Regions from separate parts of the Micromonospora sp. NPDC000668 genome, predicted to be linked through region 2. Evidence: riboswitches for the same ligand, from Rfam matches in the RefSeq annotation. Region 2 holds a riboswitch; each other region holds the start of a gene.
What was found. Region 2 has a riboswitch for S-adenosylmethionine ahead of ACFY29_RS21245 (ABC transporter substrate-binding protein). Riboswitches for the same ligand answer to the same signal wherever they lie in the genome.

Region 1 (4,253 bases), on a different contig from region 2:
CTGGTACGGATGGAGAGCAGCGAAGGCGAGCGCCGCTCCACCGCCGGCATCGTCATCCCGGCGACCGCCACGGTCGGCAAGCGCCTCGCCTGGGCCACCGCCGTCGGAGTGGGGCCGAACGTCCGCGCCATCGTCTCCGGCGACCGGGTGCTCTTCGACCCGGACGACCGCTCCGAGGTCGAGCTGCACGGCCGTGGGTACGTGCTGCTGCGGGAGCGGGACGTGCACGCCGTGGCCGCCGAGCGCGTCGACAACGACTCCACCGGCCTCTACCTCTGAGACCTCCCCCAACCCCGCGCCGCACACCGGCGTGGGCGGCCGGGCACCGGCGCGCGGCGTCGCTCCGTTTGCCGGGCCGCACGACGGGAAGCCATCCGGCGACCGTGGCCCTGGGGAGGGACGATGCCGGTATTCCTGAAGAAGCTGTTGGCCTGGGGCAGCCTCGCGTTCCTGATCTACTTCATGGCGTTCCGGCCGGACGGTGCCGCGCAGATGTTCAAGGCGATCGGGGCGATGCTGGTCGCGATGGCCCAGGGCCTCGGTGACTTCCTCACCACCCTGATGACCTGATCCGCCGGCCTCCCATCAGTGTTGACCGGGCGGCCAGGGCGCGGGCGCCGCCGGCCGCACGCCGTACCAGCCGGGTGGGGCGTACCCCACCGGCGGTGGCGGCGCGGCCAGCAGCACCGGAATCGGCACCACCGGCTCGTCCGGCGCGGCCACCGGACGCTGCGAACCGTCCGGGAAGCGCAGGTGGTAGCGGCTGCCGTCCCAGACCCCGACCGGGGCCTGCGGGTCCCGACCCACGAAGAACGACCGGTACGAGGTGATCGACTCCAGCAGCTCCCGCTCCTCACGAGCCGTCCGCTCCCGATCGGCCGGCTTGCGGTCCAGGCCGCGCAGCGTCCCGTCGCGCAGCAGGGCCAACCGGGTGGCGGCGAACTGGTACCCCCGCATCGCCCGCACCCCGGCGTCCCCGGCCACCCGACGCGCCCAGCTACGGGCCGCGTGCCGGCGACCGAGACTGCTCAACGCGGCCACCTCGGGCGGGCTCAGCCAGCCGGCGCGCACGTAGTCCGGCAGCGTCCGCTCGGTGAGCCGCCCCTCCCACGCACGCAGCCACACCGCCAGCCCCACCATGCCGAAGAAGACCGGCACCATGAGGCCCAGGAAGCCGTACAGCATGATCACCGTCTCGCCGGTGGCCTGGGTCAGCGTGGGCAGCAGGTTCCAGGTGCCGTGCAACATCATGGCCAGCAGCAGGCCGGCGACCGGTGCGAGCACCCGGACCCGGCGGTCGGCCGTCCGGGCGGCGACACCCAGCCCCACACCGGTCATCGAGGTGAAAAGCGGATGGGCGAAGCCGAACAGCAGGATCCGCACGATGAAGATCGCGATGACCTGCTGGGTGCCGGTCGCCGGGCCGTACCGGTCGGCGCCGGCCGCGTAGCCGTACCCGCCCAGGTAGAGGATGTTCTCCACCATGGCGAAGCCGACCGCGGAGAGCCCGCAGTAGACCAGGCCGTCGGTGATCCCGGACCACTCCCGGCGGCGGAACACCAGCAGCAGGATCGGGCCGAGTGCCTTGGTCAGCTCCTCGATGAACGGCGCCACCAGCACGCCGGTGAGCGCGGCCGGCAGTCCCCAGTCATTGAACCGGGCGGCGGCGAACTCGTTCACGGTGAGCGAGGCAGCCGTGGAGACGAACGCACCCCAGGCGAAGCAGAAGATCAGGTACTTCAACGGCTCCGGCTCGTAGCGGTCCAGCCAGAGGAAGCAGGCGACCAGCACCGGCACCGGCAGGACGGCGGCGACCAGCCCGATCAGCAACGCCTCGACGCCGAGCGACTGGCCGAGCGTGAAGACCATGAAGCCCGCGCAGGCGGCGATGAACAACACCACCCCGGCCAGCACCAGGAACCGCCGCCGGTCTAGTCGGCGCAGCGGCATCCGGGGCGCCTCGCCGGCGGACGGGGCTGCGGGCGCGGGCGGCGACGGCAGGGGTGCACCGGGCGGGGTGTCGGCCATGCGGTCAGCGTAGCCATCCCCCGCCGGCTGGTTTGGTCGCATCGGCAGTCGCTATGCTGCCTGCAGGTCACGAGCGCCAGCGTCAAGCCCCGGCTTGCTGGCCGGCAACCCTCGTCGAGTTCGCGGTGGGGTGCCCCGGGTGATGACCGGGCCCAGCCCGATCGGCGTGCTGGGCAAGCGCGGACCCCGTCCCGACACCAGACCCGGGGTCCCTGACCCCGGAGGTTCCGGCGTGTCCGTCACCCTCGTACCCTCGCTTCCCACCCGGTCCGCCGTGGCGCCCGCGCCGGCCCCGTCGGCGCCGCTCGACGTACTCGGCGTACCGGGCGAGATCAACCTGGACTACGCGGCCAGCGCGCCGTGCGCGCGGGCCGCCGCCGACGCGGTGGCCGAGCTGCTGCCCTGGTACGCCAGCGTGCATCGCGGTGCCGGAGCGCTGTCCCGGCACTGCACGCTGGCCTACGAGCGGGCCCGGCAGACGGTCGGTGACTTCTTCGGCGCCCGCGCCGAAGACCACGTGATCTTCACCCGCAACACCACCGACGCGCTCAACCTGCTGGCCCGGGCGCTGCCCGCCGGCACGACGGTGGTCACCTTCGCCGGCGAGCACCACGCCAACCTGCTGCCCTGGCCGCGCGGCTCGGTCCGGCTGCCGGTGCCCACCGACCCCGCCGGGGCGGTACGCGCCCTCGCCGCCGCCCTCACCGAGCTGCGCCGGGACAGCAACCCGGCGCTGCCCGTACTGGTCGCGGTGACCGGGCGAGCAACGTGACCGGCGAGCGATGGCCGGTGGCCGAGCTGGCCCGGGTGGCCCACCGGCACGGGGCCCGGATCGCCCTGGACGCCGCGCAGCTCGCCCCGCACGCCCCGGTCGATCTGCTCGCGCTCGACGTGGACTACCTGGCCGTCTCGGGCCACAAGCTGTACGCGCCGTTCGGCGCGGGCGTGCTGATCGGCCGGGCGGACTGGCTGGACGTCGCTCCGCCGTACCTGGCCGGTGGTGGCGCCACCAGCCACGTCGGGCCGGCCACCCACGACGTGACCTGGACGACCGGCCCGGCCCGACACGAGGGCGGTACCCCGAACCTGGTCGGCGCGGTGGCGCTGGCCGCGGTGTGCGCGGCGCTTGCCGACGCGGACCGGGTCGCGCTGGCGGCCCGCGAGCAGGCACTGCTGGCCCGGCTGCGGACCGGCATCGCCGCCCTGCCGCATGTGGTGGAGCTGCGCACCTTCGGCCCGGACGCGCCCCGGGTCGGCATCGTGTCGTTCGTGGTCGCCGGGTGGGACTCCGCCGACGTGGCCGCCCGGCTGGCCGCCGAGCACCGGATCGGCGTACGGGACGGGCTGTTCTGCGCCCATCCGCTGGCCCGGCGGCTGCTCGCCGAGGCGGCGGGGACCGGCCGGCGGGACCTGCCGCCCACCGCCCTGCGCGCCAGCATCGGCCTGGGCAGCACGGCCGCGCAGGTGGACCGGCTTCTCGCCGCACTCGCCGCGTTGGGCTGAGGGCGGGCGGAGCGCCGCGGCCCCGGTCAGCCGACCGGTGGGGCGGTGGGCGGCTTCGGCGTCTCGCCCGGCTCGGCCGGTTCACCGATCGGCCGCTCCTGCTCCCCGAAGGCGGTACGGATCCACCGGTTCGCCTCCTCCTGGTCGATCCCGGAGGCCACCAGCAGGTCGCTCGCGGTGGTCCGGATCTGGGCGATCACCACGCTGCCCGAGAAGCCGACCCCGGCTCCGTACGCCCGACCGGCCTCGCTGACCGCCCGCAGCGACCGCTCCCGGGCCTTCTCCGGTTCCTCGCCCACCGCGAACTCGTGCTTGAGCAGCCGGACCGACTCGGCGAGGTGGCCGATGCCGTCCGGCATCGGATCCGGCACCGGCTCCTCGTCCTCGATCAGCGTCACGGCCCGGCGGATCAGCGTGCCGGTGTTGCGCATCGCCCGGTCAATCGGGTCGGCCGCCTCCGCGTAGTGGGTCAGCTCGTCGCGCCGGTGCCAGCGGGCCGGGGAGAGGGTGGCGGTCTCCTTCGCCCCCTCGATCGCCTCGGCCAACGTGGCCAGCTCCTCCTTGTTGTTGCGCAATCGTTCGAGCGCCTGCTGGATGCCGGCGCGGTCCCGGTTGCGCAGCCCGTCGGCCGTGGCGTCGAGCTGGGCGGCGAGCAGGTCCAGCGCCGGTCGGGCAGCGCGATTGAGCACCCGGAGCGGGTTCAGCGGCAGCAGCACCGCCGT
Region 2 (4,253 bases):
GCCCGAAGGGCTCCGAGGGCAGAGAGTCCTGCTCACGCTGCTGCTCGTGGCGCTGCTGGGCGCGGTGTTCCTCAAGGGATTCACCGAGGCCATCGGGATCGCCGTCGTCCTGGTCGCGGTCTACCTGGCGCTGAACGCGGTGGTGATCGCCGCCGCGCTGTTCCAGGTGGTGACGCACCCCAGCGCGGTCGGGGACTGGACCACCGCGCTGACCACCGGCCACGGCGACCCCTGGATGGTGGTCGGGCTGTCCCTGCTGGTCTTCCCGAAGCTGGCGCTGGGCCTGTCCGGCTTCGAGACCGGGGTGGCGGTGATGCCGAGCGTGCGGGGCGACCCGCAGGACACGGAGGACCGACCACTGGGCCGGATCCGCGGCACGCGCCGGCTGCTCACCACCGCCGCGACGATCATGAGCGTTTTCCTGATCACCAGCAGCGTGACCACCACCGTGCTGATCCCGCCCGAGGCGTTCCAGCCGGATGGGCCGGCGAACGGCCGGGCGCTGGCCTACCTGGCGCACGAGTACCTCGGCGAGGTGTTCGGCACGGCCTACGACCTGTCCACCATCGGGATCCTCTGGTTCGCGGGCGCCTCGGCGATGGCCGGCCTGCTCAACCTCGTACCCCGCTACCTGCCCCGCTACGGCATGGCACCGACCTGGGCCCGGGCGGTCCGGCCGCTGGTGCTGGTCTTCACCGCGGTGGCGTTCCTGATCACCGTGGTCTTCGAGGCCAGCGTGGACGCGCAGGGCGGCGCGTACGCCACCGGGGTTCTGGTGTTGATCACCTCGGCGGCGACGGCCGTGACCCTCGCGGCACGGCGACGGCGCCAGCGCGGCCGCACGATCGCCTTCGGCATCATCACGGTGATCTTCGTCTACACCACCGCGGCGAACGTGGTGGAGCGCCCCGACGGCGTGAAGATCGCGGCCTGCTTCATCGGCGGGATCATCCTGGTCTCGCTGCTGTCACGGCTGAACCGCGCCTTCGAACTGCGGGTCCAACGGGTGGATTTGGACCCCGAGGCGGCCCGGATGATCGACGAGTGCATCGGGCGCCGGATCCGGCTGATCGCGCACGAGCCGGCCGGCCGAGACCCGGCGGAGTACCGCGACAAGCTGGCCCAGACCGTCGCGGACAACGACTTCCCGGCCGACAGCGACGTGATCTTCGTCGAGGTGACGGTCACCGACCCGTCCGACTTCGAGACCGAGCTGCTGGTGCGCGGCAGCGTGGTGCACGACCACTACCTGGTGCTCAGCCTGGCCAGCTCCGCGGTGCCCAACGCGCTGGCCGCCCTGCTGCTGGAGATCCGCGACCGGATCCAGCGGCGCCCGCACATCTACTTCGAGTGGACCGAGGGCAACCCGGGCGGCAACCTCCTGCGCTACCTGGCCTTCGGACAGGGCGAGATCGCCCCGGTCACCCGCGAGATCCTGCGCCGGCAGGAGCCCGACCGGAGCCGCCGGCCGCACGTGCACGCCGGTTGACCCGGCGGTCCGGTGGTCGTCGCGGAGGGTGAGCGTGGTCATAGCGGCTGGACGATCCGCCGGTTCCGGCTGCTAGCCTCTGGACAGGTCATGAGCGCCAGCGCGAAGCCCCGGCTCGCTGGCCGGCAACCCTCCTCCGCGGTGGGGTGCCCCGGGTGAAGACCAGGCACCGGCAAAGACGTCGGTGCAAGCGTGGCCTGGCACCCAGGTCAGCACAGACCTGGGAGAACCATGCGCATCCTCAGCACCGCCCCACCAACCGACGCCGCGGATTCCCGCGCCGGTTGGCTTCCGCCGGCACTGACCAGGCGGCGGCACGTGGACATGATGCGGGTGTGCAGCGCCGCCTGTCGGTGCCACACCGCGCACTAGCGCACCCCTCTTTCCCGAACCCACCCCAGCGGTACGCCCATCGGGCGCACCGTCGGCGGCGCACGCCTGTGCCCGCCGCTGCGCAACCTTCGGAGACACCCGTGCGAATTCTTCCTGCCCTGACCCGCGCCGCTGCCCTCGGCGCGGCCACGATCCTGGCCGCCACCGCGCTGACCGCCTGCGGCGACGACACGTCGTCCGACGCCACCGCCAACCCGTACGGCCTGTCGCAGCCGGGCGTGCTGCGCGCCGGCACGCTGACCGACGCCCCTCCGAACGTGTACCTCAAGGACGGCAAGTTCACCGGGTTCGACAACGACCTGCTGGCGGCGGTGGCCGGCAAGCTCGGCCTGAAGGTCGAGTTCGTCGGTACCGACTTCTCCGCGCTGCTCTCCCAGGTGAACAACCGCAAGTTCGACGTCGGCAGCTCCTCGATCACCATCACCGAGGCGCGGAAGAAGACGGTCGACTTCGGCAACGGCTACGACTTCGGCTACTTCGGCCTGGACGTCCCGGCCGGCTCGCCGATCACCAGCTTCGACCAGCTCGCCGGCAAGCGGGTCGTGGTGGTCCAGGGCACCGTCCAGGACGACTACGCCACCGGCAAGCAGCTCGACCCGGTCCGGGTGCCGGACTACAACGGCGCGATCAACCAGCTCAAGGCGGGCACCGCCGACGCGTGGATCGCCCCGGCGGAGATCGGCGAGAAGTCGGCCGCCGACAGCAACGGCAAGATCACCGTGGCGGCCAAGCAGCTCAGCCCGGCACCGACCGCGTACGCGGTCGCCAAGGGCAGCGACAAGCTCCGCGAGGCGCTGAACAAGGGCCTCGACGAGGTGATCGCGGACGGCACCTGGAGCCGGTTGCAGGCGCAGTACTACCCGGGCCGGCCGGTTCCGGAGGACTTCCGACCGGGCAGCGGCACGGTGACCGTGCCGTCGGCGTCGGCGTCCGCGTCGACCGCGTCCTGAGGCACATACCCGGTGACGAGCGAGCAGGGCGGTAGGAGAGGCGACCAATGGATCCGTTGAGCACCCTGTGGGAGACCTTCTTCGACTGGGACGCGATGCGCGAGGCGCTACCCGAGATGCTGACTGTCGGGTTGCCCAACACGCTGATCCTGGCGGTCTCCGCCGCCCTGCTCGGCTCGGTGCTGGGCCTGCTGCTGGCCGTCGCCGGCATCTCCCGTACCCGGTGGCTGCGCTGGCCGGCGCGGGTCTACACCGACGTGTTCCGGGGGCTGCCGGCCGCGGCGACGATCCTCCTGATCGGCGTCGGGCTGGCGCCGCTGGGCATGGAGGTCTGGGGACCCGACCCGTACCCGCTGGGCATCCTGGCGCTGTCGCTGATCGCGGCGGCGTACATCGGGGAGATCTTCCGCTCCGGCATCCAGTCGGTGGAGGCCGCCCAACTGGAGGGTGCCCGGGCGCTCGGCTTCTCCTGGGCCGACTCGATGCGGCTGGTGATCATTCCGCAGGGCATCCGGCGGGTGCTGCCCGCCTGGGTGAACCAGCTCATCGCACTGATCAAGGACTCCAGCCTGGTCTACTTCCTCGGACTGGTGGCCAGCCAGCGGGAGCTGTTCCGGATCGGGCAGGACTACGCGGCCACCACCGGCAACGAGTCCGCGCTGCTGCTGGCCGGGCTCTTCTACCTGGCGTTGACCGTGCCGCTGACGCACGTGGTCAACTGGATCGACCGGCGGCTGCGCCACGGCCGGCCGGCCACCGCGCCGGCCGACGATGACGAGGACGACACCGAGTCGGCGCTGGCCGGCACGACCGAAGGGGACCGGCGATGACCACCGGCACGACCACCTCGGTCAGCCTCGACGTAAGCGACGTGCACCTCGCCTTCGGCCCGAACCGGGTGCTGCGCGGCGTCGACCTGGCCGTGCCACGCGGCGCGACGGCCTGCGTGATCGGCCCGTCCGGGTCGGGCAAGTCCACCCTGCTGCGGACGATCAACCGGCTGATCGAGCCGGACCGCGGCGACGTGCTGCTGGACGGGCGCAGCGTGCTGCGCGACGACCCGGACGCGCTGCGGCAGCGGGTGGGCATGGTCTTCCAACAGTTCAACCTCTTCCCGCACATGAGCGTGCTGCGCAACGTCACCCTGGCGCTGCGTCGACTGCGCAAGCTCGACGAGGACGAGGCGGTGGCGGTCGCCCGGGCACAGCTGGAGCTGGTGGGGCTGGCCGGCAAGGCCGACTCACGGCCGGCGCAGCTCTCCGGCGGTCAGCAGCAGCGGGTGGCGATCGCCCGGGCGCTGGCGCTGCGGCCCGAGGTGATGCTCTTCGACGAGGCCACCTCGGCGCTCGACCCGGAGCTGGTCAAGGGGGTGCTCGGGGTGATGGCCGACCTGTCCGCCGGGGGCATGACCATGGTCGTGG
Region 3 (4,253 bases), on a different contig from region 2:
GCCGGCTCGGGCCATCCCCCGCCTGGCCTCGATGGTCGGCGGGAGCACAGGCGCCGAGCACGAGAGCCATCGCGAGCGCCACGCCGGTCCGTCGCCGCGCTGCCGCGCCGTGCAAGGTCATCCGTTGATCCTCGCCCACGCGAGCTTCCGACCGCCGCCCGGCCCTCTGGATCTCATCGGCTCCCGCATCGACTCCCGCATCGCGCCCCCGGCCTCGCGCCGGCCTCGCGCCCCCGGCCTCGCGCCGGCCTCGCGCCCCCGGCCTCGCGCCGGCCTCGCGCCCCGGCCTCGCGCCCCGGCCTCGCGCCGGCCTCGCGCCCCGGCCGCGCCCCGGGCTCGCGCCCCGGCTTCGCGCCCCGGCTTCGCGCCCCGGCTTCGTGCCCCGGCTTCGCGCCCCGGGCTCGCGGCCCCGGGCTCGCGCCCCGGCCTGCCGGCCCGCCGGCCCGGCCTGCCGGTTGCTGACCCTGTCGAGCTGCCCCATATTTGGACCATCGCCGCGAGGGCTGCGCGGCGACCAGTCACCTGACCGGTTCTGCCGGGCTGGCTGCTCTGCTGGGGCGGCTGCTCTGCTGTGCCGGGCTGGCTGCTGTGCCGGGCTGGGGGCGCGAGGCTGGGCGGTTGCTGTGCTGGGCTGGCTGCTCTGCCTGGCTGCTGTGCCGGGCGAGTGTTGTGCTGGGGCGGCTGCTCTGCCGCCGCTCCCTCTCGGCACGGACCTGACGAGGGCTTCCGGGTGCCTCTGGAGCTGAATGGTTGGGGACATCGCTCGTCCGCGTGTAGCGGCCGGCGGTCATTGACCCGGCACGCGGCCGGCATGCTGAGGCAAGCGCACAATCCGGCACCGAGCGGTGGTAACGCCGACGTCCAACCCTGCCCCATATCTGGGGCAGCTCGACAGGGCGTGCAGGCAGTCCGTTACTCCCGACCGCCGGGCTCGTCAGCCCGCCGTCACGTCGCGTCGCCAGCGGTGCCGGCCGCTCTCAGGCTGGCTCGGGGCGGCTCGGGGCGGCTCGGGGCGGCGCGGCTCGGGGCGGGCGGGGCGGGGGTGAGGACGGCGTTCAGGAGGCCGGGGTAGAGGCGCTCCAGCTCGTCTCGCCGGAGGCGGACGTAGCGGCTGGTGCCGGCGGCCCGGGTGCGGGTCAGGCCGGCCTCGCGCAGCACCTTGAGGTGGTGGCTGCGGGTCGCCTTGGAGACGCCGAACTCGAAGGTGTTGCAGGCGAACTCGCCGCCCTCGGCGAGCGCCCGGACGATCTGTAGCCGCACGTCGTCGGCGAGTGCGGCCAGCACGGTGGTGACCGGTACGGCGGTCAGGTCGGGTTCGTGCGGCTCCATGTGACCAGTGTAACCGTTGTTCGACAACCGTCGAACAAGTCCCTAGGGTCGGTGTCGCTGGTTCGACGATTCTCGAACATTGGAGCTGACGATGCGTCCCCGTTCCGCCGCCTATCCGCTTCTCGCCGTGCTCAGCTGGGGAGTGATGTTCCCGGTCCTGGCCAGCGCGCTGACCCGGGTTGATCCGCTCAACCTGACCACCGCCCGCTACCTGCTGGCCGCCCTCATCCTGGTCGCCATCCTGCTGCTCCGCGAGGGTGCCGGCGCGCTGCGGCTCGGCGGCCGGGCCGTCGAGGTGGCGGTGCTCGGTGTGGTCGGCTTCGCCGGCTTCAACGTGCTCACCAACCTGGCGCTGGAGCACGCCGCCCCGCAGCAGATCGCCCTCTTCGTGGCCACCACCCCGGTGATCACCCAACTGGTCCGCTGGGCCCGCGACGGCGTACGCCCGAAGCCCCTCCTGCTGGCCCTCTCCCTGGTGGCGCTCCTCGGCGTCGGCCTGGTGATCACCCGCGGGAGCCTGACCGGGCTCGGTCAGTTCGGCCTCGGCGGGCTGATGATGATCGGCGCGGTGCTCGGCTGGGCGATCTACACCCACGGCGCCAGCCAGTTCGGCACCTGGTCGCCGCTGCGGTACACCACGCTGACCGCGCTCGCCGGCACGGCCGCCATGCTCGCCGCGAGCGTGCTCGCCGACGGCATCGGATGGCAGCACGCGCCGGCCGCCGCCGACCTCGTGGCGGTCGCCCCGCAGTTGGCGTACGCCGTGATCATGGGCGCGGTGATCGCGGTGCTGGCCTGGAACACCGGCGTGCAGCGGCTCGGAGCCGCCAACGCCGCCCTGTTCATGAACCTGGTGCCGGTGACCACCTTCACGGTGCAGATCGTCCGCGGCTACCGACCGGAGCCGATCGAACTGGTCGGGGCCGCGATCACCATCGCCGCCCTGATCGCCGCGAACCTCGCCACCCGGGCTCGGACCGTGACCCCGTCGCTGCCCCAACCAACTGCGGTGACCGACCCGGTCGCGGTGGTCGACCCGGTGGCGGTGGCCAACCGCTGACCCACCCACTGGGATCTGCGGTGGAGGCGGCGCCCGGCGTTGCCTAGACTCGACGGCACAACTGAATACCTCATCCAGAGGGGCTGAGGGATACGGCCCGACGACGCCCCGGCAACCACCCCGCGCGCTCACCGCTGAGCGACCTGCGGGGCAGGTGCCAATTCCGTCCCCGCCGCACCGTGCGGTGTGGGGAAAGATGAGAGGACTCCTCGACATGACGTCGACGCTCGCCACCCCTGGCATCGACACCTCCTCCAGCCCCGCCCGAGCCCTGGTGTGCCGCGCCTGTTCGGCCCGCTACCCGCTCGCCGCCCAGCACGCCTGTTACGAGTGTTTCGGCCCGCTGGAGGTCGACTACGACACCGCCGCCCTGGCCGCCGTCACCCGTGAGCAGATCGAGGCCGGCCCGAACAACATCTGGCGGTACGCCGCGCTGCTGCCCGCCGGTCAGGACCCGTCCACCCGGGTGACCCTCGACCCGGGGCTCACCCCGCTGGTGGCGGCCCCGCACCTGGCCGCCGAGCTGGGCATCACCGCGCCGCTCTGGGTCAAGGACGACAGCGCCAACCCGACCCACTCGTTCAAGGACCGGGTCGTCTCGGTGGCGCTCACCGCCGCCCGCGCGCTCGGCTTCAGCCGGTTCGCCTGCGCCTCCACCGGCAACCTGGCCAACTCGGTGGCCGCGCACGCCGCCCGGGCCGGGGTGCCCTCGGTGGTCTTCATCCCCAGTGACCTGGAGCAGGGCAAGGTCATCACCACCGCGGTCTACGGCGGCGACCTGGTCGCCATCGACGGCTCGTACGACGACGTGAACCGGCTCTGCGGCGAGTTGGTGGAGACCGACGAGTTCGAGGACACGGCGTTCGTCAACGTCAACGTCCGGCCGTACTACGCGGAGGGCTCCAAGACCCTCGGCTACGAGGTGGCTGAGCAGTTGGGCTGGCGGATCCCGGCCCAGGTGGTCATCCCGATGGCCAGCGGCGAGCTGCTCACCAAGATTGACAAGGCGTTCTCCGAGCTGGTCGAGATCGGGCTGGTCGAGGCGCCGGCCGGCGGCTGGAAGGTCTTCGGTGCCCAGTCCGCAGGCTGCAACCCGATCGCCACCGCCCTGCACGCCGATACCGACACGATCACCCCGGTCAAGCCCACCGGCATCGCCAAGTCGCTGAACATCGGCGACCCGGCCGCCGGCCTCTACGCCCTGGAGGCGGTCCGCCGCACCGACGGTTGGATGGAGTACGCCGACGACGACGAGATCCGCGCCGGCATCCGGCAGTTGGCCCGTACCACCGGCGTCTTCGCGGAGACCGCCGGTGGGGTCACCGTGGCGGTGCTGCGCAAGCTGGTCGAGTCCGGTCGGCTCGACCCGACGGCGGAGACCGTGGTGTTCAACACCGGCGAGGGGCTGAAGACCATCGATGCGGTAGCCGGCCAGGTCGGCCCGACCCACCACATCAAGCCGTCCCTCCGTGCCGCCCGAGACGCCGGCCTCCTGGGCTGATCAGCCCCGCCCACCCCGCCCCGCCCCGCGCCGGAGGGGTGGGCGTGCAGGGTCGGGCGGGGGATAGGGGATCGCCCGGACGGGGGATCGGGCCGATCCGCCGGGTAACTGGCTTTTCGCAGTGAGTGTGGAAAACCCACCGCTCTGGACTTGACGGCAGGAACCGGACGGCGCAAGATGCTCCCTGCGGGAGGGCATTTCGCCGGAGACTTTTGAAGTTCTTGCGACCCAGCGCCGGAGGCGTTGTGCGAGTGTCCCTCCCGACCACGTTCGATCGGGCCAGCGATTAATTCGCTGGCCCGATCGCTTTCCCGGGGTGCACGCTCGGCGGCATGAGCATCACCATCGCGTCGTTCGACGGCG

Region 1: another riboswitch for S-adenosylmethionine. It lies ahead of ACFY29_RS20250 (aminotransferase class V-fold PLP-dependent enzyme); the one in region 2 lies ahead of ACFY29_RS21245 (ABC transporter substrate-binding protein).
Region 3: another riboswitch for S-adenosylmethionine. It lies ahead of thrC (threonine synthase); the one in region 2 lies ahead of ACFY29_RS21245 (ABC transporter substrate-binding protein).

The regions. Positions count from the first base shown of each region.
Region 1 is NZ_JBIAYP010000003.1:848,964-853,216, forward strand. Features, by position in the region: gene ACFY29_RS20235 (GroES family chaperonin) at 1-279, shown strand, start outside; gene ACFY29_RS20240 (hypothetical protein) at 403-570, shown strand; gene ACFY29_RS20245 (PrsW family intramembrane metalloprotease) at 586-2,070, opposite strand; SAM riboswitch class IV at 2,094-2,214, shown strand; partial or broken gene ACFY29_RS20250 (aminotransferase class V-fold PLP-dependent enzyme) at 2,261-3,531, shown strand; gene ACFY29_RS20255 (aromatic acid exporter family protein) at 3,558-4,253, opposite strand, start outside.
Region 2 is NZ_JBIAYP010000004.1:85,991-90,243, forward strand. Features, by position in the region: gene ACFY29_RS21240 (amino acid transporter) at 1-1,489, shown strand, start outside; SAM riboswitch class IV at 1,576-1,688, shown strand; gene ACFY29_RS21245 (ABC transporter substrate-binding protein) at 1,963-2,832, shown strand; gene ACFY29_RS21250 (amino acid ABC transporter permease) at 2,880-3,662, shown strand; gene ACFY29_RS21255 (amino acid ABC transporter ATP-binding protein) at 3,659-4,253, shown strand, end outside.
Region 3 is NZ_JBIAYP010000003.1:869,941-874,193, reverse strand. Features, by position in the region: gene ACFY29_RS20345 (DUF4232 domain-containing protein) at 1-121, opposite strand, end outside; gene ACFY29_RS20340 (ArsR/SmtB family transcription factor) at 946-1,329, opposite strand; gene ACFY29_RS20335 (DMT family transporter) at 1,421-2,389, shown strand; SAM riboswitch class I at 2,457-2,592, shown strand; gene thrC (threonine synthase) at 2,604-3,890, shown strand; gene ACFY29_RS20325 (GNAT family N-acetyltransferase) at 4,223-4,253, shown strand, end outside.